One region of the Citrobacter werkmanii genome, then DNA from elsewhere that is predicted to be linked to it. Evidence: predicted binding sites of a transcription regulator. Region 1 holds the regulator's gene; each other region holds the start of a gene.

Region 1 (7,266 bases):
GATCGTTGCTGAGGATCAGGCGAATAGCCTCCTGGTCGGCTTCTAACGCATCGTGGGCGTTCTTACGCAACAGACCACTCTGCCACTGTGGCCACAGCCAGAGCGTGCCGCCAAAGGCGATTAAGCAGCCAATCACCGTGTCGACAAACCGCGGCACGATAAATTGTTCCCCGTTCAGCGTCAGCAGTTGCAGGGTGTACACCGCCGTAACCGTAAAGCCGACGGTGGCCCAGCCGTAGTTTTTGCGAATGATCAGATAGCTGCCTAACGTGATCAGCAACATGCCTGCCAGCGTGAAGCCTTCCTGAATATGAAAGTGCAATGTGACGCCCGCAATCACCAGTCCGACGAGCGTACCCACCGAACGATGCAAAATACGCACCCGGGTCGCCCCATAGCCATTTTGCGTGACGAACAGGATCGTCATCAAAATCCAGTAAGGTTTAGGCAGATGTAAGGCGCTGCCCATCAGGCTGGCGATACTCAGCATGACGCTGATGCGCCCGGCGTTACGCAGTGCCGGGGATTTCAACGACAGATAGTTTTTCAGCGCCGGGATCAACGGCAACCGCCGCTGTTTGTCCGCCATCAAATCTCGGGCATACAGCGGGCGCTGGGTCCGTAGCACGCGGGCGATACGGCTGAAGTGCCAATAGCAAAACTGTCCTACCGGATTATCCGGATGCTGGTTGGCGATTTTCTCCAGCGAGCCAATCTGCTTTTCCATTGAGAAACGGGTCGGTAATCGGTGATACAAGATATCATCGGCCAGGACGCGCAGGCGGGCGGCGACGGTGCGCGCGTTCCAGCGAATCACCTGTTCCGCGTGGCTTCGCTCGACCAACTTTTGCACCTCTTCCGGCTGATGCAGGCTAACTGAAATATGTTCCTGCAAATCGAGCGCTTCCTGAAAGGCACGCAACAGTCGCTTGTATTCATTATTGTGATGCGCCGACAGCATGTGCATTTGCTGGTAGCACTGGGTAATCAAATCCACCGCTTTTTGTTGACGAACCAGTAGCGGAGGCAGCGCTTTTTCTGGATCGGCATGCTGGGTCAGCAGACTGTACTTGGCCTCACAGTAATCGGCTAATTCGCGGTACAGCAGGCTAAGCGATTCACGCAGTGGCTGCTCACGCCACATCCAGAACCAGAACCAGTTGAACAGACCGTACCACAACGTACCCAGTGCATAGATCAGCAATGGCTCCCAGACGGGCATGTTCCCGGCAAGGCTTAGCGTGAAAATTGCCGCGATGAGTGAGGCTGGCAGCAGTCGCGCATGCAACGGGCTTAGCTCGGCGGTTACGCCAAGAATTAGCGTCAGGCCGGTGAGGATGAGCGGCAGTGGTATATCTTGCGCCAGCAGTAACTGCATGATCAGGCTGCAACCGGCAAACAGCGATGCGCCAATAACTAAACGTTTAAAAAAGCGTTTATGCGGGGTATCAAGACCGGCAATGTTGCAACAGGCAGGGACGAGGGAAAACAGAAGCCCCAGATGAAGCTGACCAATGATAAGACCGACGGCCACAGGTAAACACAGCACCAGCGTCTGCCGTAGTGCGTAGTTGATCTCGGGGTGATAAATCAGTCTTCGCCACATCGGAACAAACAAAAATGGCGCGCTACCGGGTAACGCGCCATTTCGATGGGATTAACGTGTGCCGTAAACGACAATGGTCTTACCGTGAGCGGAGATCAGGTTCTGATCTTCCAGCATCTTCAGAATACGACCAACGGTCTCACGGGAGCAGCCAACGATCTGGCCGATTTCCTGGCGGGTGATTTTAATCTGCATACCGTCCGGGTGAGTCATCGCGTCAGGCTGTTTTGCCAGATTCAGCAGAGTCTGGGCAATACGGCCGGTGACGTCGAGGAAGGCAAGGTTGCCTACTTTTTCAGACGTGACCTGCAGGCGACGAGCCATCTGAGAAGACAGGCGCATCAGAATATCCGGGTTGACCTGGATTAATTGGCGAAATTTTTTGTAGGAAATTTCAGCGACTTCACATGCGGTTTTGGCCCGTACCCAAGCGCTACGTTCCTGGCCTTCTTCGAAGAGGCCTAATTCACCAATAAAATCGCCCTGATTCAGATAAGAAAGGATCATTTCTTTCCCTTCTTCATCTTTGATCAGCACTGCCACTGAGCCTTTAACGATGTAATACAACGTTTCCGCTTTTTCACCCTGGTGAATCAGCGTGCTCTTCGATGGGTACTTATGAATATGGCAATGAGACAAGAACCATTCGAGAGTCGGGTCTGTTTGCGGTTTGCCAAGCACCATGCGCGGTTATCCTCTGTTATAAGCTGTCTCCAGAGCCAGAAAACGACGCTGCCTCTGGGTTTGCAAAAATGTGCTTCCCGCTACCTGGGAAGGGGGCTACTAAAAATATACTGCAGCCTGTAATGTGATGTCCTCTGCATACATGCAGTACGTCAATGTATTACTGTAGCATCCCGACTGTTTTAGCATAGCTTTCGCCGTGTGTCTCCTGGTGTCTCGCTTCAGCATGACGCAGGTCGCCTTCCGTTGCGAGAATTGTTATGTACGCGTAATCTGTCAGGAAAATTGAAACATTGGAGTTACGAAATATGCAAGCGCGTGTAAAGTGGGTTGAGGGGTTAACCTTCCTCGGTGAGTCCGCCTCTGGCCACCAAATTTTGATGGACGGTAACTCCGGTGATAAAGCGCCGAGCCCGATGGAAATGGTATTAATGGCTGCAGGCGGTTGTAGCGCTATCGATGTGGTGTCGATCCTGCAAAAGGGTCGTCAGGATGTGACCAACTGCGAAGTGAAGCTCACCTCTGAGCGCCGTGAAGAAGCGCCGCGTTTGTTTACCCACATTAATTTGCATTTCATCGTCACCGGCAACGATCTGAAAGAGGCGTCGGTCTCCCGCGCCGTCGATCTCTCGGCGGAAAAATATTGTTCCGTGGCATTGATGCTGGAAAAGGCGGTGAATATTACCCACTCCTATGAAGTGGTTGCTGCGTAATACGTGATGCCCGATAAGCGTAGCGCCATCGGGCACATTCCGTACCTCACTCTATCTTTTTACCTTCCATCAGTCGCTGAACCAGCGGCAGCATAATCAATTCCATCGCCAGACCCATTTTGCCGCCAGGTACGACTAATGTATTGATGTGGGAAATGAATGAGCCTTGCAGCATGGCCAGAAGCCACGGAAAGTCGATCCCTTCCAGATTACGAAAATGAATGACCACAAAGCTTTCATCCAGCGACGGAATGCTCTTGGCGGCAAAGGGGTTTGAGGTATCGACGGTGGGTACGCGCTGAAAGTTAATGTGCGTACGGGAAAACTGCGGCGTGATGTAATTGATGTAATCGTCCATTGAGCGCACAACCGAGTCCATCACCGCTTCACGCGAGTGTCCACGCTCGCTGGTATCGCGGGTCAGTTTCTGGATCCATTCCAGGTTAACGATCGGCACCACACCGACCAGAAGGTCGACATGCCGGGCCACATTTTGCTGTGGGGTGACGACGCCGCCGTGTAGCCCTTCATAGAACAGGACATCCGTCGGTTCAGGCAATGGCTGCCAGGGGGTAAACGTTCCCGGGACCTGATTCCACGGTACGGCTTCATCGTAGGTGTGCAGATATTTACGCGACTGACCTTTTCCCGTCTGGCCGTATTCAATGAAGGTTTGTTCCAGCAGACCAAAGTCATTGGCTTCGGGCCCGAAATAACTGATATGTCGCCCGGCATCGCGCGCTTTGCGAATCGCCATATCCATTTCCGGACGGGTATAGCGATGAAAACTGTCACCTTCCACCTCGGCGGCGCGCAGATTTAGCTGCGCGAAAATTTTACGAAACGCGAGGCTGGTGGTGGTGGTCCCCGCGCCGCTGGATCCTGTTACCGCAATCACCGGATGTTTGGCAGACATAACAACTCCATGAATAGGTTGATTTTTTATTATAGTCGGCCGTCGGCTACGAATTACTGGTGAATCTGCTTCCTCGGCATGATGTTGACCGTTTCATGCAGTTCGGACCACACCAGGACGGCTTCACCTGATTGTAGTTGGCGTTTGACGTCGGCGACTTTTTGTTCGAGCGAACGTTCATGTTCACCATAATCGGTACCTTCGCGCAAGACAAAGCTTTCAATCAGATTGTCCAGCGCGTCCGGGGAGATGTCTTGCCAGGGGATAATCATGATGACGCCTCCAGATACGTTGTCAGCCAGTCGGGAATTCTGGATTCCAGCCACATCTCAGGGCGGCGCACTGTGCCGCCAATAAATCCGACGTGTCCGCCGTGTTCAGTCAACTGATACTCCACCTGTGAGGGCAGGTTTTCCGGTTCAGGGATCACGTGATGATCCATAAACGGATCGTCCTTGGCATGGATAATCAGCGTCGGTTTGGCGATCTGATTAAGCAATGGCATGGCGCTACACTGGCGGTAATAGTCTATAGCATCGGCAAAACCGTGGATTTTGGCAGTGATGAGATCGTCAAAATCACGAATGCGACGCAGGGATTTCAACTGGGTCAGACTCACCGGCAACGAACCCGGATAGGCCTGTAGCTTACGCGAGGCGTTAGCTTTCAACAGATTGAGCAGATAGCGCTGGTAGACGCGTGAGAACCCCTTCTCCATATGGTAACTACAGGCTTCCAGCACGAAAGGCGCAGAGACAATAACCGCTGCATCAATGGGAATATCGTTGCCTTCTTTGGCCAGCAGGCAGGCAAGCATGTTCCCGCCGAGTGAATAGCCGACCGCCGCGGTCGGCACACGACCAAGCTCGCGTTCCAGCCAATGTAAAAACCAGGTGCCATCTTCTGTTTCACCAGAATGATAAATACGGTTGAGACGATTTGGTTCGCCGCTGCAGCCGCGAAAATGCATCACCACGCCCAGCCAGCCGCGCTTTTGCGCTGCCTCAATCAGGCCATGTGCGTACGGGCTGTTCAGACTGCCTTCCAGACCGTGAAAAACCACCAGGCGCGGTTTGTGCTTCGCCTGTTGCGGATCTTCACTCCATGCCAGATCGACAAAGTCACCGTCGGGTAATTCCAGACGCTGCCAATGGGCGTCGAACTTCACCTTGCGGCGAATTAAACGCGGCAGCATTGTCTGCAAATGGCGGTTACTGATACCGCGCATAGGGCGGAATTCTCGCGAATCATCAGTAGGTGGGATCATTTCTGTGGACGTGATTTCAACCATAACACCAGAGCAATTAATAATCGGAAAGAATAACTATACCGCGCGCAGCGCTTGCGGGTTAGCCAATATGTGATTTTGTCGCTAGTCAGTCAGCAGGTTACGCGAGAAAAAATGAAAATCGACGTCGGGCTTTCGTCGCCACAGGCGAGCTTTACGCGTCCCTGTCGCTACGCTTTCTCCGGTATCTTCAAACATTCCTGACGCTTCAAAGCGGCGAATCAGACTTTTACGCTGGATCGACTGACCGAGGATCACCTCGGTGGCTTCGAGCAGTTGCCCATGGGTAAATGTCTCCGGCAAGCAGTATACGGGCAGTAGTGAGTACATCGTTTTTTGCCGCAAGCGATGCAGGGCCGCCGTAATGATGTCTCCGTGGTCGAACGCGAGTGAATAATTTTTCAGCTCATCAACCGGCACCCAACGGGCATTGCTGACGCTGGCGATGTGCGGCGCACAGTCTACCCAGGCGATAAGCGCAAACCAGGCGACTGTCAGACTCCAGCCGCGCGGGTCGCGATCCGGGCCGGAAAAAGTATCCAGTTGTTCCAGCCACGAAGGCAAAACCCCTGTTTTTTCAGTGAGCTTGCGCAGCGCTGTGGCGCGAGTGGAGTCATCGCGCTCGATATCAATGAAGCCACCTGGTAATCCCCAACGCCCTTTTTGCGGCTGGTTTGCTCGTTCAACCAGTAATACGCACAGCGCCTGTTGATGCAGGGTAAACAGCACGCTATCGACCGTCACCAGTGGTGTGGGAAAGCGGCGGGCATCGTATTGATTCAGGTAGTCGGCTTCGGTGGTCATAAGGTACTCACGATGATTTGCAACGCCCACAAGTGTACCAGCCCAATACCGGGGGGCAAGGTTCGTTTTTTCTTATTATTTATCAGTTGTTTATGCGATGGCCTAAAAATAATGCATTTGTGCTTGCTTTATATGTGTCCTAAGGACATTATTAATTGTGTCGAAGGGACACAATTAAGGGGTGAGCGTGATGAACATAAAACTGACACTAACGTTGGATGACCAGGGCTACGGAGTGACACACGGTGTTTTTCCTGATGGCGCCGTCTGGTTGAAGGTTACTGAAGCATTACCACCCTTTGCTCGCCTGATGCGCATTCGTGCGACGGCGATGCGCGATATGAACGACTTTATGCTGTTGGCGCAACTGGTGGAGGCGGTTCGCCATCAAACGGATGTGCTGGTCAGTCATCTCGAACTTCCCTGGTTACCATGGGCTCGTCAGGATCGCCATATGGTGGTGGGTGATAGCTTTGCGCTGAAAGTCTTTGGCAGCCAGCTTAATACGCTGCAATTCGATAGGGTGAAGGTGCTCGATCCGCACAGTGACGCGGCGGCGGCAGCTATCAATAATTTTGTGGCGATTTCACAAGAGACTTGCCTGCTGCACAGCGCGACCTTGCAGCGGCAGTTCCGACAAAAAGCGCTAATGCTGGTCGCCCCCGATGCCGGATCGCTGAAGAAAATTGATGCCGTTGCCAGAGCGGTCGGTGTAGCGGAGTACGCCGTCCTGAGCAAAAAACGCGATGTGGCAAGCGGCAAGCTGACGGGATTTGCTTTAGTCGCCGGAGACGTCAGGGGCCGGGATATGCTGATTGTTGACGACCTGTGTGACGCTGGCGGTACGTTCATTGGTTCTGCGCAGGTACTCCGTGATGCAGGTGCCCGTAGCGTCAACCTGTATATCACCCACGGTATTTTCTCTAAAGGCGTCGAACACCTGTTTGCGAACGGTATTGATGCTATCTACACCACCACCTCTTTCGCTGCCCCGACGCTGGAACATCCGCAGCTTGAGCTTATCGACATTGACGCGATTTACCGCGCCTGAGGGAGATACTGATTATGAAAATGAACCCGATTCTGGCTATCGACGGCTACAAAGTTTCTCACCGCGTACAGTATCCGCAAGGAACCAGTCGCGTGTATTCCAACTTTACCCCGCGCAGCGATCGCTTTTTCTCCTCGCCGTTGGCGGATGGCAAACTGGTGTTTTTTGGCCTGCAAGGTTTTCTGCAGTGGTTTCTGGTTGATT
Region 2 (7,266 bases), 230 kb from region 1:
GAGTTTACCGTGCCACGGACTGTTACCAGCCGCGCGGTGCGCTCTTACCGCACCCTTTCACCCTTACCTGATCCCACTTACGTGGGCCATCGGCGGTTTGCTCTCTGTTGCACTGGTCGTGGGTTTCCCCCCCAGGCGTTACCTGGCACCCTGCCCTATGGAGCCCGGACTTTCCTCCCCTCCGCCCGTCTCCCCCGAAGAGGACGACGACGAAGCGGCGACTGTCTGGTCAGCTTCGGCGCGCAGTATAGAGGGTTTGCGGGGCAATGTCACCCCGCACTGCGCATTCCTATCGCCAGCGTGGCGGCAATGTTCCTTGAAGCACGATAAATATTATCAAATGCCCCACGGAACGCCTCTTCCAGTGTGCTGATACTGGTCAATACGCTAAACACCGCGTCGATACCATATTGATGCACCACCGCCACATCATGCGTCAGGCTGCCGCCAATACCAATCACTGGCTTGTGGTACTTCTTCGCGACATTCGCCACACCTACCGGCACTTTGCCGTGAATACTCTGGCTGTCGATCCGCCCCTCGCCAGTCACTACCAGCGTGCAATCGTGAATATGTTCTTCCAGATTAAGCGCCTGAGTCACAATCTCTATCCCACTGCGCAGATCCGCGCCTAAAAAAGCCATTAACGCTGCGCCCATCCCACCAGCCGCACCGGCGCCGGGAACGTCCTTCACGTCGACCCGCAGCGATTTTTTAATGATGTCAGCATAGTGAGACAGATTACGGTCCAGTTCGAGAATACGTTCTTCCGTTGCCCCTTTCTGCGGGCCAAAGATACGTGAAGCGCCAGTGTCGCCGGTGAGTGGATTGGTCACATCACAGGCCACACGAATTGAACAGGTTTTTAAGCGAGGATCCAGGCCCGAGATATCGATGGCGTTCAGACTCATCAGGCTACCACCGCCGTAGCCAATGTCAGTCCCGTTGGCATCACAGAGTTTCGCCCCCAGCGCCTGCGCCATACCTGCGCCGCCGTCGTTGGTCGCGCTACCGCCAATGCCGATAATGATGCTTTGTGCGCCGCTGTTCAGCGCCTGCAAAATCAACTCCCCGGTACCGCGCGACGTAGTGACTAACGGATTGCGCTTTTCAGGAGGAACCAGCGCCAGACCACTGGCTGCCGCCATTTCTATAAACGCGGTTTTACCGTCCCCGGACATGCCCCAGCAGGCATTCACTTTTTCGCCCAGCGGCCCCGTCACCCACGCGGAATGTTCATTCCCCTGCGTGGCGGCAATCATGGCTTCGACCGTTCCTTCGCCGCCGTCGGCAACCGGAACAGACACATATTGCGCATCGGGAAAAATTTCCCGAAATCCTTTTTCTATTGCCTGAGCCACCTCGGTGGCAGAAAGGCTTTCTTTATAAGAGTCTGGGGCAATTACGATTTTCATAGTTATGTAGCCTGAAAGTGCCGCGCAAGGCAAGAAATACAGGGCGCGCATCCGCGCCCTTCTTGTTAGCGAGTGACTTCCACTTTCGCCAGTTTTTCGTAGTAGCAGGCGAGCGCGCTATGATCGGCGGTGCCCAACCCATCTGCGCGTAGCGCCTGCATCATCTCCATGACAGCAGCCGTCAGCGGCAACTGAGCGCCAACGCCATGCGAGGTATCCAGCGCATTGGCCAGATCTTTAATATGCAAGTCAATGCGGAAACCCGGTTTGAAGTTGCGGTCCATCACCATCGGCGCTTTCGCATCCAGTACGGTGCTGCCCGCCAGTCCGCCACGAATGGCCTGATACACCAGATCCGGATTCACGCCCGCTTTAGTCGCCAGCGTCAGCGCTTCAGACATCGCCGCAATGTTCAGCGCCACAATCACCTGATTAGCCAGCTTGGTCACGTTGCCTGCGCCAATCTCGCCGGTATGCACCACGGAACCCGCCATCGCTTTCAGCAGATCGTAGTACTTGTCGAAAATCGCTTTATCGCCGCCGACCATCACCGACAACGTACCGTCAATCGCTTTTGGCTCGCCGCCGCTGACCGGCGCATCCAGCATATCCACACCTTTCGCTTTCAGCGCCTCGCTGATTTCACGGCTGGCTAGCGGTGCGATGGAACTCATGTCGATCAGTACCGTCCCCGGTTTCGCCCCTTCAATGATGCCGCCTTCGCCCAGCGCCACCTCTTTCACATGCGGAGAGTTCGGCAGCATGGTGATGATCACATCACACTGCTCGGCAATGTCTTTCGCCGTGGCGGCGGTTTCTGCGCCTGCGGCAATCACGTCCGCAATGGATTCCGGGTTACGGTCAGCAACCACCAGCGAGTAACCTGCCTTGAGGAGGTTTTTACTCATTGGTTTACCCATGATACCGAGGCCAATAAAACCAACTTTCATTGTCATGTCTTTATCTCTCTCTACTGTCGATGGTGGTTATTTCTTAAAAGAATCAGCCAGTTTCTGCGTGGCTGAACGGAACACGCCAAGGTCGCTGCCGACGGCAACAAACGTCGCGCCCCACTCCAGATAACGCCGCGCATCCGCCTCTACCGGGGCCAGAATGCCGCTGGGTTTGCCGTGGGCTTTCGCGCGGGCGAAAATGTGCTGGATAGCTTTCTGCACATCGGGATGGGACGCATTGCCGAGGTGGCCTAACGCCGCAGCCAGATCGCTGGGGCCGACGAAGATACCGTCAACGCCTTCGGTCGCCGCGATTGCATCAACGTTATCAACGCCCTGCTGACTTTCGATCTGCACGATGATGGTGATGTTCTTATTCGACTGCGCAAAATAGTCCGGCACGGTGCCAAACATATTGGCGCGGTGGGATACGGACACGCCGCGAATACCTTCCGGTGGATAGCGAGTTGACGCCACCGCATTCACCGCCTCTTCTTCGGTCTCAACAAACGGGATCAGGAAGTTGTAAAACCCGATATCCAGCAGACGCTTAATGATCACCGGCTCGTTGGTCGGCACACGTACCACCGGCGCGCTGGCGCTACCTTTAAGCGCCATCAATTGCGGGATAAACGTCGAGATATCGTTCGGCGCATGTTCGCCGTCCAGCACCAGCCAGTCGAAACCCGCCAGACCTAAAACTTCAGTGCTGATTGGACTGGCTAATGCAGACCAGCAGCCAATCTGAATCTGCTGCGCCGCGAGGGCCGCTTTAAACTTATTCGGGAAAATCGTGTTATTCATCGCCTATACCTTTGTTTATTTCTGCAATTCCATACGTTTAATGTCACCGACAATAAACAGGTAGCAAACCATTGCCATCAGCGCTGAGCACCCTACAAACATCAGCGCGGCATTAAATGAGTGCAACTCGCTCACCAGATACCCAATCACCAACGGAGTAACAATGGAGGCCACGTTGCCAAATACGTTAAATACGCCACCACACAGGCCGACAATCTCTTTCGGCGCGGTATCGGAAATCACCGGCCAGCCCAACGCCCCGAAGCCTTTGCCGAAGAACGCCAGCGCCATCAGCGCGACTACCAGAGCGGTGTTATCGGTGTAGTTACACAGAATAATGGTCGATGCGAGCAGCATGCCGAGCACAATCGGCAGCTTACGCGCCAGGGTGATGCTGGAGCCACGTTTAATCAGATAATCAGAGAACACCCCACCCAGCACGCCGCCAATGAATCCACATAGCGCCGGAATAGACGCCACCAGACCAACTTTGAGGATCGACATACCTTTTTCCTGTACCAGGTAAATCGGGAACCAGGTAAGGAAAAACCAGGTAATTGTGTTAATAAAATACTGTCCGAAGAACACGCCAAGCATCATACGGTTGGTCAGCAACTGCTTGATATAATGCAGCTTAGGACCACCTGACTTCACATCGCCCGGCTTCTTATGGTCCATATCTACGACCGCGCCGTTTTCAGAGATAAACTTCAGCTCTTCTTGCGACATACGCGGGTGATCGGTTGGGTTATGAATAAACTTTATCCATAGCCCGGTGAGCACAAAACCAATCGCCCCCATCACGGTAAAGACGTGCTCCCAGCCCCAGGCGAAGGTCAGCCAGCCGAGCAGCGGCGAAAACAGCGCCAGGGAAAAATACTGTGCGGAGTTAAAAATCGCGGATGCCGTACCGCGCTCTTTGGTCGGGAACCAGGCCGCTACGATACGGGCGTTGGCGGGGAAGGAAGGTGCTTCTGAGAAGCCCAACATAAAGCGCATGATGAACATTGAAATACCTGCCCAGGCCAGCGGGAACATGTCCACAAAGCCCTGCAGGAAGGTAAACAGCGACCAGAAGAACAGGCTCCAGGTATAGACTTTCTTCGAGCCGAACTTATCGAGCAGCCAGCCGCCGGGGATTTGCATCAGCAGGTAAGCCCAACCGAAGGCGGAAAAAATATACCCCATTGAGATGGCGCTGAGGTGCAACTCTTTCGCCACTTCCGTGCCGGCAATTGACAGCGTCGCACGGTCCGCATAGTTAACGGCAGTTACAATAAAAATTATCAGTAATATTAAATAGCGGGTATGTGTACCTTTCTTTTTCTCGACAATTGTATCCAGAATCATTCTATTTACCTCGGGCACATAAAAATGTTTTTATTATTATTTGTTAGCTATCCCTGGTGATAAATTACCGATAATAAAAACACATAATAATTTATCAGACGTTATGAAACCGTGATTTAGTATAATCAGCAGAGCAACGTTAATCATTGTGCAGACGCTCACTAATTACGCGTTGTTAAAATAATATTTTGGGCATATGCACACACGCATGGGCGCTAATGCACACATTTACTGATTAATCCCCTTGGTGGTACGGTCCTGCTGAGTTTAAGTGATCATGATCACATTCTTAATTTTAAACTCCTGACATTCTTATTTCACGATACCGAATATTTATTACTGATAATTAGATTCAAAATATAAATACCCACACTATTATTACCACCTTGCTGGAGAATACTGGACAATGGCCGACATCGAAATCAGACAAGAATCGCCCTCGGCGTTTTATATTAAAGTTCACGCAACAGATAATGTGGCGATTATTGTCAATGACAATGGCCTGAAAGCCGGGACGCGTTTTCCGGATGGGCTGGAGCTGATTGAACATATTCCCCAGGGTCATAAAGTGGCGCTATGCGATATTCCTGTTCACGGCGAAATTGTGCGTTATGGCGAAGTGATAGGCTATGCCGTTCGCGATATCCCGCGCGGTAGCTGGATTGATGAATCCATGGTTGAGCTGCCCAAGGCCCCGCCGCTGGAGACGCTGCCGCTGGCGACCAAAGTACCGGAGCCGCTACCGCCTCTTGAGGGTTATACCTTCGAAGGCTATCGCAATGCAGACGGCAGCGTCGGCACCAAAAATCTGCTCGGCATCTCCACCAGCGTACACTGCGTAGCGGGCGTGGTGGATTATGTGGTGAAAATCATTGAGCGCGATCTGCTCCCCAAATACCCGAATGTCGATGGCGTGGTGGGGCTTAATCACCTGTACGGCTGCGGGGTGGCGATTAACGCTCCGGCCGCCATTGTGCCGATTCGCACCATCCATAATATTGCGCTGAACCCCAACTTTGGCGGTGAAGTGATGGTTATTGGCCTCGGCTGCGAAAAACTGCAACCAGAGCGACTGCTGGAAGGGACTCACGATGTAAAAAGTATCCCGGTCGACAGCGCCAGCATCGTCAGCTTACAGGATGAAAAGCACGTCGGCTTCCAATCAATGGTTGCTGATATTTTGCAAGTGGCAGAACGCCATCTGGCAAAGCTCAACCAACGCCAACGTGAAACCTGCCCGGCATCAGAACTGGTGGTCGGTATGCAGTGCGGCGGTAGCGATGCCTTTTCCGGCGTCACGGCCAACCCGGCAGTCGGTTATGCCTCCGACCTGTTAGTACGCTGCGGCGCGACCGTGATGTTCTCGGAAGTGACCGAAGTGCGCGATGCTATCCATCTTCTTACCCCGCGCGCGATTAACGAAGAAGTAGGTAAGCGCCTGCTCGAAGAGATGGCCTGGTACGATAACTACCTGGATATGGGCAAGACTGACCGCAGCGCCAACCCTTCACCGGGCAACAAGAAAGGCGGTCTGGCAAACGTGGTGGAAAAAGCGCTGGGCTCAATCGCCAAATCAGGCAAGAGCGCCATCGTCGAAGTATTGTCGCCGGGCCAGCGCCCAACCAAACGAGGACTGATTTACGCCGCGACCCCCGCCAGCGATTTTGTCTGCGGTACACAGCAGGTTGCTTCCGGGATCACCGTGCAGGTATTCACCACCGGTCGCGGTACGCCGTACGGTCTGATGGCGGTGCCGGTGATAAAAATGGCGACGCGTACTGAGCTGGCCAATCGTTGGTTTGACCTGATGGACATCAACGCCGGTACCATCGCCACCGGAGAAGAAACCATTGAAGACGTGGGTCTGAAATTGTTCGAGTTTATTCTCGAGGTCGCCAGCGGGCGTAAGAAAACCTTCTCGGATCAGTGGGGACTGCATAATCAACTGGCGGTGTTTAACCCGGCGCCAGTGACCTGATTGCTGAAAGTGAAATTCGATTACAGGTCGGGGAGTTCGAAAACTTTCCGACCTTTTTGTCAAATACTCACCAGAACAACCTCAATCCCATGCTTACGTAATCCTTCCAGACTCTCCTCTGGAATATTTTCATCAACAATAATCATATCGATCCGCTGGGTATCAATGATCTTATGCAGACTGGAGCGATTAAACTTCGTCGAGTCGGTAACAACGATGATGCGCTCCGCGACTTCACTCATCCGGCGATTGAGACGCGCTTCATCCTCATTGTGTGTGCTAACACCACGCTCTAAGTCGATAGCATCAACGCCAAGAAACAGCATGTCGAAGTGATAATTTTGTAGCGATTGCTCAGCCTGATCGCCATAAAAGGATTGCGACTGACGACGCAAGTGACCGCCGGTCATCAGCAGCTCAACCCCTTCGGCTTCCAGTAACGCATTAGCGACATTCATACCATTGGTCATTGCAATCACATTGGTATGCTGGCGCATCAGGCGGGCAATTTCATACGTCGTGGTGCCGGAATCAAGGATCACGCGGTGCCCCGGTTTAATCAACTCTGCGGCGGCTCTGGCAATACTGCGTTTTACCGCTGTATTGAGCGAACTTTTGTCTTCAACAGAAGGCTCAACACCAGGCGTAGTGCTATCGCAAATCAGCGCCCCACCATAGGCGCGTACCGCAATCCCCTGTTTTTCCAGAAAAGCGAGGTCGTTACGAATCGTGACCGTGGAGACGCCATAAAATAAGGAAAGATCGT
Region 3 (7,266 bases), 1.4 Mb from region 1:
CGGTAACCAGTACGGCGCGGTATTCTGTTTTGAGTTGCTCAATGGAAAGGGCAGTGCCGACTTCACAATTGCATTTGATTGTTACGCCCATTTCAACGATACGAGCAATTTCGTTATCTAAAACAGCATGCGGCAGACGAAACTCTGGAATGCCATAGCGTAACCAGCCGCAAGGTTGGGCCTGCTTTTCATAGATAGTGACGTCATAGCCCAGATTGCTCAGCGTTACGCTGGCTTGTAATCCTGCCGGGCCTGCGCCAATGATGGCTACCTTGCCACGTGTTTTTGTGGCGGGTTGATAAATTTTCATTGCGGTCTGCTGCTCAAAGTCGGTAATAAAGCGTTGCAGACGTGCAATATCAATCGGCTTATCAATGCCTGAGCGTGTACACCCGCGTTGGCATAACTTTTCGGTTGGGCATACCCGGGCGCATACTGCCCCAAGTGCATTATTTTCACGAATAGTTTCGGCTGCACCCTTAAAATTACGAAAATAAATGGAGCGAATAAATTTTCCCGGGTCAGTTTGCGCCGGACAATCCTGGCTACAGGGGGCATCGTGACATAATAAACAGCGGGAAGCCTCTTTTATGGCTAATAATGGCGTAAAAGCAGGCGTGAGCTCATCCAGATAATTTTGTTGTGGCATATTTTCTTCCTTAATGCGTGAGTAAATTAAGGCAAACCGTTAATAACAAAATATAAAAATCGAAAGGCTATTCTTAAGGCTAAGCACTGCAGGAAGAGTATTCTGTGAAAGGATTCACAAATAGAAGAGTGTTGGCGGGAAATGCTGGCGGGCAGCATTAATCCCTTACTTTGAAATGGTAACCGTTATCATAATATTAGCTATTCTCAAACGCTAATATAAAAATAATATCTTTATCGATAGAAAATTAAGTAAATAACCATACCGAAGGATAAACATCCGCATCCGGCATAAACCAACACATAGGACCAAAATTGCAGGGGCTCTTGATGGCGATAAGCGTATACCGGTTCGCGCGTATTCTTCTTAATTTTATCTACGGCCCCGGTGCGCCAGCCTTTCCAGGCCTCACGGAAACAAAACACAGGAATGAGCAGAAAGGCCAACACGACGAAGAGGGTTTGTACATCCATGCTTATTTTCCTTGTTTCTTTTGTAATTCGAGTAATTGTTCAGGCGTAACCGCCGGATACCCCTGCGCATCGTCGGGTACCTGATGCATGGTAGGGATGGGTACCAGTGGGCCTAAAAAACGGGGTTCACGTTTAAAAATATAGAGATCGGCGAGTGCGCCAAAACGCGCGCCGAATTCGCGTACCCGCACGGTAAGCATATCTTTTGGTGAAGGCACCGCATAGCACTGGGCCTGAATGCCCATATGCAGCGCAATAAACAAGGCGCGTTCACAGTGGAATCGCTGAGTAATAATGATGAAATCGTTGGTATCGAATACCTTACGGGTACGCACGATGGAGTCGAGCGTACGGAACCCGGCGTAATCAAGCACAATGTCAGCCGGATCGACCCCTGCGGCAATCAGATCCTTACGCATCGTCATGGGTTCATTATAGCTTTGCTGCGCGTTGTCGCCGCTCAGCAACAGATAGTTTACCTTCCCGCTGTTATAGGCGTTCAATGCGCCCTGAATACGGTAGCGGTAATACTGGTTGATAACGCCGGTTCGATAGTATTTTGCCGTACCCAGGACCACACCGACCTGGCGGTAGGGTAAATCCTGTAATTCGTCGTAGATATAGGGGGCAGTCTTCCAGCTCATCCATCTGTCGAGTCCAAGCACAGTCAACAGCAGCAGGCCTGACAGGACTAACAGGCTGTAAAACACGCGCTTTAACATGCAGAAAACTCGTTATTTGGGTGGAATTTCAATCAGGCTACTGTACCGGAAGACGTAGCGCAAGAAACAGCAGTCTGATTGAGGGGATTTTAGTCACTGTTACCCGGTTAGCGCAGCGCCACCGGGCTTTATGATTTAACTGAGCAGCACGCGCTCAATATTGTTGCAGCCCAGCGCGTGCAGGGTGGCGGAGGTCGCATCCCACTGGATTAACGGCGCATCGGCTTTTTCTGCCAGCACCGCGCGTTGAATGTCCGGATAGTCGTAACCGTTCAGACTCAACAGGTTTAACGCGCCTTGCAGCGGTGGGAGAGTGGGGTTAAAGGCGGCGTTTTCAGCATAGCTACCACTAAAAATTCGCCCGTCTTTACACTCGAGCGCCACGCCGCTTGGCGATTTGCTGTACGGCATATGGCATCTGTTGGCGGCGGTAATTGCCGCCTGGGTCAGGGCGTCGCCCTGCAGCGCGAAGCCGTGATCCTGGTCGTCCATCAGTAGCGTTTTGATGTCGAGATCTTTTGGCCCGAACGCGTCCGGGAGATAGTCGCGCAGTGCGTGTGGTTCGCGCCCAGGCAGATGAATGCGTAAATCCAACCCGCTGTTCAATTCGTTCATAAACTGGCGGCAGTGGCCGCAAGGGGTGTAGTTAACGGTGATGGCGGCGAGGCCTTTTTCACCGCGCAGCCAGGCGTGGCTGATGGCGCTTTGCTCGGCATGAACGGTTTGCTGCATTGTTGCGCCCAGGAACTCCATGTTGCCACCGAAGTACCAGGTGCCGCTAATGCCGCGAGAGATCGCGCCCACGTTGAAGTTGGAAAGCGGGGTACGTGCGCAGGCCGCAGCCAGCGGCAGCAGAGCGAATGCCAGCGCGTCTTCGTCCAGTCCCGATTCGCGTTTCAGCAAAGAGACCTGCTCAGCAGTCAGCATGGCGGGGAAATGCGTATCCGCCAGAACAGGGGCCAGGGCTGATTGCAAGTTATCCGCGAGTTGGGCAAAAGCAGTTTGAAAACGTGGATGCATGGCGATGCCTCATAACAATGTAATGGAATCGTAGTTTACGGGCCTGTTACGGCTTTATATGTGATCCAAATCTCATTGTGTGTGCAACTTATGAAACTTAAATGAAAAATGTGCAACGCATCGCAAATAAATAACCAAAAAGTGAAGGTTAGCCGACCACTGCCAGAATAACCGGGAACAGAAACGGGGCGACCAACGAGGTGATAATGCCGCAAATGACCAGCGCCAGAGAGCTAAACGCGCCTTCCTGATAATCCAGTTCTGCGCAACGCGCGGTTCCCAGGGCGTGCGAAGCGGTACCCATTGCCAGTCCTCGCGCGGCCTTCGTGCGAATGCGCATAGCATTCAGTAAAGTATGACCAAATACCGCCCCGAGAATGCCGACGAAAATGACGCACACCGCGCTGATGGCCGGAATACCACCAATACTTCCTCCCACCGCCATCGCGATAGGTGTGGTGACCGATTTCGGCATGATTGACGCGGCAATTTCCGGTGAGGCGCCCATCAACAGGGCGATTGTTGTGCCGGTAACCATCGCCACGACGCTCCCCGCAAAACAGATAGCGATTATCGATTTCCAGCGCGCGCGAATTTGGTGCAGCTGTTCGTATAACGGATAGGCCAGCGCGACCACGGCAGGTTGCAGTAAATCGTTCAGCACCTCGCTGCCTTTGAAATAGTGATCGTAGGGAATTCCGGTCAGCATCAGAATGGGAATAATCACCACCATCGCGACCAGCAGCGGATTCAGCAGCGGCATTTTAAAGCGTGCTGCCAGCTTACGTGCGCCAAAGAACACCGCGAGAGTCAGGGGCAACGACCACCAGATATATGTCATCATTCTTTCGAACCTTTTTGGCCAACAATTTTGCGTTCACCGTGTACAAGATGCGAGCTCCAGCTCACCACGAGGAAAACAACCAGCGTACTGATGGTGCATGACACCACCACCGGGCCAAATTGTGCGCGGAGCAAATCAAAGTACTGCATGATCCCCACGCCAATCGGGACAAATAACAGGGCCATATAGCGAATCAGGACATAACAGCCGGGATTAACCCATTTTGCCGGTAATACCTGCAATGCCAGTAAGACAAACAGAATCAGCATGCCAATGATGCTGCCCGGAATTGTGATCGGCAGCAGCGAAGCGACAAAAATACCTGCATAGAGGCAGGCATAGATCAGGACGAATGCGCGCAAATATTGCCAGATAATGTTCAGTGATTTGCTCATAATTGAAACCCTTGACGAGACTGATTCATCATACAATTAAACTTCAAAACGTGCTACCGATCACATCATGAATTCTAAGCATAGAGGAAATAGACGTCTGGAACATTGCGCATATGATCGCGCTAAACCTGCGCCAGGTAATACAAAAAACGACTCAGGGCTGTGGTAGGCGTTTCATTGTTGCGCCAGAATACGCCTACGCTGCCTTTTTGTTCAATCTTCGGCAGATTCAGGATAGCCAGTTGTCCCTGGGCGGCGTAACGCTGCGCCAGACGCAGAGAAAGAATAGAAACCATGTCGCTACTTTGCAGCAGGTTGGTACTGACGTTTATCGACGCTGATTCAATGGTGTTTTCCGGCAGCATTACGCCATTATCGACCAGCGCGTTGTCAATGCTAATCCGAATGGGGGTGCCTGTCGGCCAGACAATCCAACGCCAGTTAGCCAGATCGTTCCAGGTGAGCAGAGGATATTTTGCCAGCGGATGATCGGGGCGGGCGACAAAACAGACCGGCTCGGTATAGAGCACCTGGTAATTAAGCGGCAGCTGAAGCGCCCGGCCGCCAACGCGACCGACGACGACATCCACTGAACCCGCCAGCAGATCGTGCAGTAACGGGGTCATCACTTTCTCTTCAATATTGAGATGCAGAGTGGGTAGCTCCGTAAGCAAGCCCAGTATTGCCTGTGAAACGCAGTCGGTCGCCACCGGCGAGCAGCCAATCTTCAGACTTCCCACCAGACCGCCTTGCTTGAAACGGGCAATTTCGTACTGCGAACGCTCCATATCATTGATCAGGCGTTGAGCATGTTGCAGCAACAGCTTGCCGCCTTCGGAGGGGCGTAAGCCTTTGCTATGTCGTTCAAAGAGCGTGATGCCAATCTCATCTTCGAGCTGTGATAACCATTTGGACAAGGCAGGCTGGGTGATATTCATCATTCGGGCGACGTGAGTCAAATTTCCCTGTTCCCCTAGCGCGACCAGCGTTTGCAGGTGGTGCAACTTCAGTTTCTGTGCCCAGTTAGCCATTTGCTATAACCTCTAGGTTATGCCTCTGCATGAAAAGCCATTGTACATTTCATCTCCAAACATACAAAGTCGCAACATACCTAAAACAAAACAGACATCTACTCTACCTGCACTGAGGCATTCACTATGACTCAACAACGTGATCTACAAGCACTAATAGATTCCGCCCCCGTCGGTAAGACGCAGTGGCGCGTGATTATTTGCTGTTTTCTGGTCGTCATGCTCGACGGTTTTGATACCGCGGCGATTGGTTTTATCGCACCCGATATACGCACTCACTGGCAATTGACCGCCGGGGATCTGGCGCCGCTTTTTGGCGCAGGACTGCTGGGGCTAACTGCTGGCGCGTTGCTCTGCGGCCCGCTGTCCGATCGTTTTGGCCGTAAACGGGTGATTGAGCTTTGCGTGGCGCTGTTTGGCGCGCTGAGTCTGATCTCTGCTTTTTCGCCCGATCTGCAAACGCTGGTTATTTTGCGTTTCCTTACCGGGTTAGGTCTGGGCGGCGCGATGCCTAATACCATCACCATGACGTCGGAATACCTGCCTGCCCGTCGGCGTGGCGCATTGGTCACCATGATGTTCTGCGGCTTTACTCTCGGATCGGCTATGGGCGGCATCGTCAGTGCTCAACTGGTGCCGGTTATTGGTTGGCACGGCATTCTGGTGCTGGGAGGCGTTTTGCCGCTCATGCTGTTTGTCGCCCTGCTGTTTGCGCTACCGGAATCCCCGCGCTGGCAGGTTCGTCGCCAGCTACCGCAAAACGTGATTGCCAGAACTGTCAGCGCTATTACCCGGGAACGTTATGACGATACCCATTTTTATCTCAACGAAGGCGCAGCGATTGCCAAAGGCAGTATCCGCCAGCTGTTCGTCGGGCGACAGTTGCCCATTACCCTGATGTTATGGGTGGTGTTCTTTATGAGCCTGCTGATTATTTATCTGCTCTCCAGTTGGATGCCAACGCTGCTTAACCATCGAGGAATCGACCTGCAACATGCCTCCTGGGTGACTGCGGCCTTCCAGATTGGCGGTACGTTAGGCGCGCTGGCGCTGGGCGTACTGATGGATAAATACAATCCTTTCCGCGTGCTGGCGGTGAGCTATGCGCTGGGGGCGGTATGTATCGTCATGATTGGCCTGAGCGAAAACGGCCTGTGGCTGATGGCGTTGGCGATTTTTGGCACCGGCATCGGGATTAGCGGTTCTCAGGTGGGTCTCAATGCGTTAACCGCCACCCTTTATCCGACGCAAAGCCGGGCGACGGGCGTCAGCTGGTCTAATGCCATTGGCCGCTGCGGCGCGATTGTCGGTTCGCTTTCCGGCGGCGTGATGATGGCGATGAATTTCTCATTCGATAACCTGTTTTTCATTATTGCCGTTCCGGCGGCCATCAGCGCGGTGATGCTTACGCTGCTGACGGTTGTTGTTCGCCAGTCGGCCTCTGTCCCTGACGCCTTGCCACGCGCAGGCATCGTGAATGAATAAGGAGAATCCCTATGTCTGAACTGAATCAGGATGTTAAGAACAGCCGTCAGCAGTTTTACCAGCATATTTCCGGGCAGAATCTGACCCCGCTGTGGGAGTCGTTGCACCGTCTGGTGCCGTCAACGCCGAACGCGAATTGCGCGCCTGCGTACTGGAACTATCAGGAGATCCGTCCGCTACTGCTGGAAAGTGGCGATCTGATTGGCGCGAAAGAGGCGATTCGCCGCGTGCTGGTGCTGGAAAACCCAATGCTGCGCGGACAGTCTTCCATCACCCCGACGCTGTACGCGGGATTACAGTTGATCATGCCGGGCGAGGTTGCGCCGAGCCACCGCCATAATCAGTCTGCGCTGCGCTTTATTGTCGAAGGGAAAGGGGCATTTACCGCCGTCGATGGCGAGCGCACCCAGATGCATGAAGGCGATTTTATTCTGACGCCGCAATGGCGCTGGCACGATCACGGCAACCCTGGCAGCGAACCGGTAGTGTGGCTGGACGGTCTGGATCTGCCGCTGGTGAATCTGCTGGGCTGCGGCTTTGCGGAAGACTACCCGGAAGATCAGCAGCCGGTCACGCGCAAGGAAGGGGATTATTTACCGCGCTATGCGGCCAACATGTTGCCGCTGCGTCATCAGAAGGGTAACTCA

What was found. The regulator CRP, encoded in region 1, controls carbon source genes, mostly activating them, when cyclic AMP is high. The targets are predictions, from matches to a motif close to ATGTGANNNNNNTCACAT.
Region 2: the regulator CRP is predicted to act here: its motif matches at 4,792-4,809, upstream of garD (galactarate dehydratase).
Region 3: the regulator CRP is predicted to act here: its motif matches at 2,923-2,940, upstream of cdd (cytidine deaminase).

What each region holds. Positions count from the first base shown of each region.
Region 1 is NZ_CP044101.1:4,707,434-4,714,699, reverse strand. Features, by position in the region: gene FOB24_RS23280 (YccS/YhfK family putative transporter) at 1-1,606, opposite strand, end outside; gene crp (cAMP-activated global transcriptional regulator CRP) at 1,658-2,290, opposite strand; gene FOB24_RS23270 (OsmC family protein) at 2,599-3,003, shown strand; gene FOB24_RS23265 (phosphoribulokinase) at 3,050-3,919, opposite strand; gene FOB24_RS23260 (YheU family protein) at 3,973-4,191, opposite strand; partial or broken gene FOB24_RS23255 (hydrolase) at 4,188-5,247, opposite strand; gene FOB24_RS23250 (NUDIX hydrolase) at 5,292-6,011, opposite strand; gene prs (ribose-phosphate diphosphokinase) at 6,202-7,062, shown strand; gene FOB24_RS23240 (nicotinate phosphoribosyltransferase) at 7,077-7,266, shown strand, end outside.
Region 2 is NZ_CP044101.1:4,480,567-4,487,832, forward strand. Features, by position in the region: RNA gene rnpB (RNase P RNA component class A) at 1-237, opposite strand, end outside; gene garK (glycerate 2-kinase) at 270-1,415, opposite strand; gene garR (2-hydroxy-3-oxopropionate reductase) at 1,481-2,371, opposite strand; gene garL (2-dehydro-3-deoxyglucarate aldolase) at 2,402-3,172, opposite strand; gene garP (galactarate/glucarate/glycerate transporter GarP) at 3,188-4,522, opposite strand; gene garD (galactarate dehydratase) at 4,929-6,500, shown strand; gene FOB24_RS22045 (DeoR family transcriptional regulator) at 6,560-7,266, opposite strand, start outside.
Region 3 is NZ_CP044101.1:3,329,413-3,336,678, reverse strand. Features, by position in the region: gene FOB24_RS16825 (NAD(P)-dependent oxidoreductase) at 1-649, opposite strand, end outside; gene FOB24_RS16820 (DUF2542 family protein) at 883-1,122, opposite strand; gene sanA (outer membrane permeability protein SanA) at 1,125-1,844, opposite strand; gene cdd (cytidine deaminase) at 1,980-2,864, opposite strand; gene FOB24_RS16805 (CidB/LrgB family autolysis modulator) at 3,013-3,708, opposite strand; gene FOB24_RS16800 (CidA/LrgA family protein) at 3,705-4,103, opposite strand; gene FOB24_RS16795 (LysR substrate-binding domain-containing protein) at 4,226-5,134, opposite strand; gene mhbT (3-hydroxybenzoate transporter MhbT) at 5,261-6,619, shown strand; gene gtdA (gentisate 1,2-dioxygenase) at 6,631-7,266, shown strand, end outside.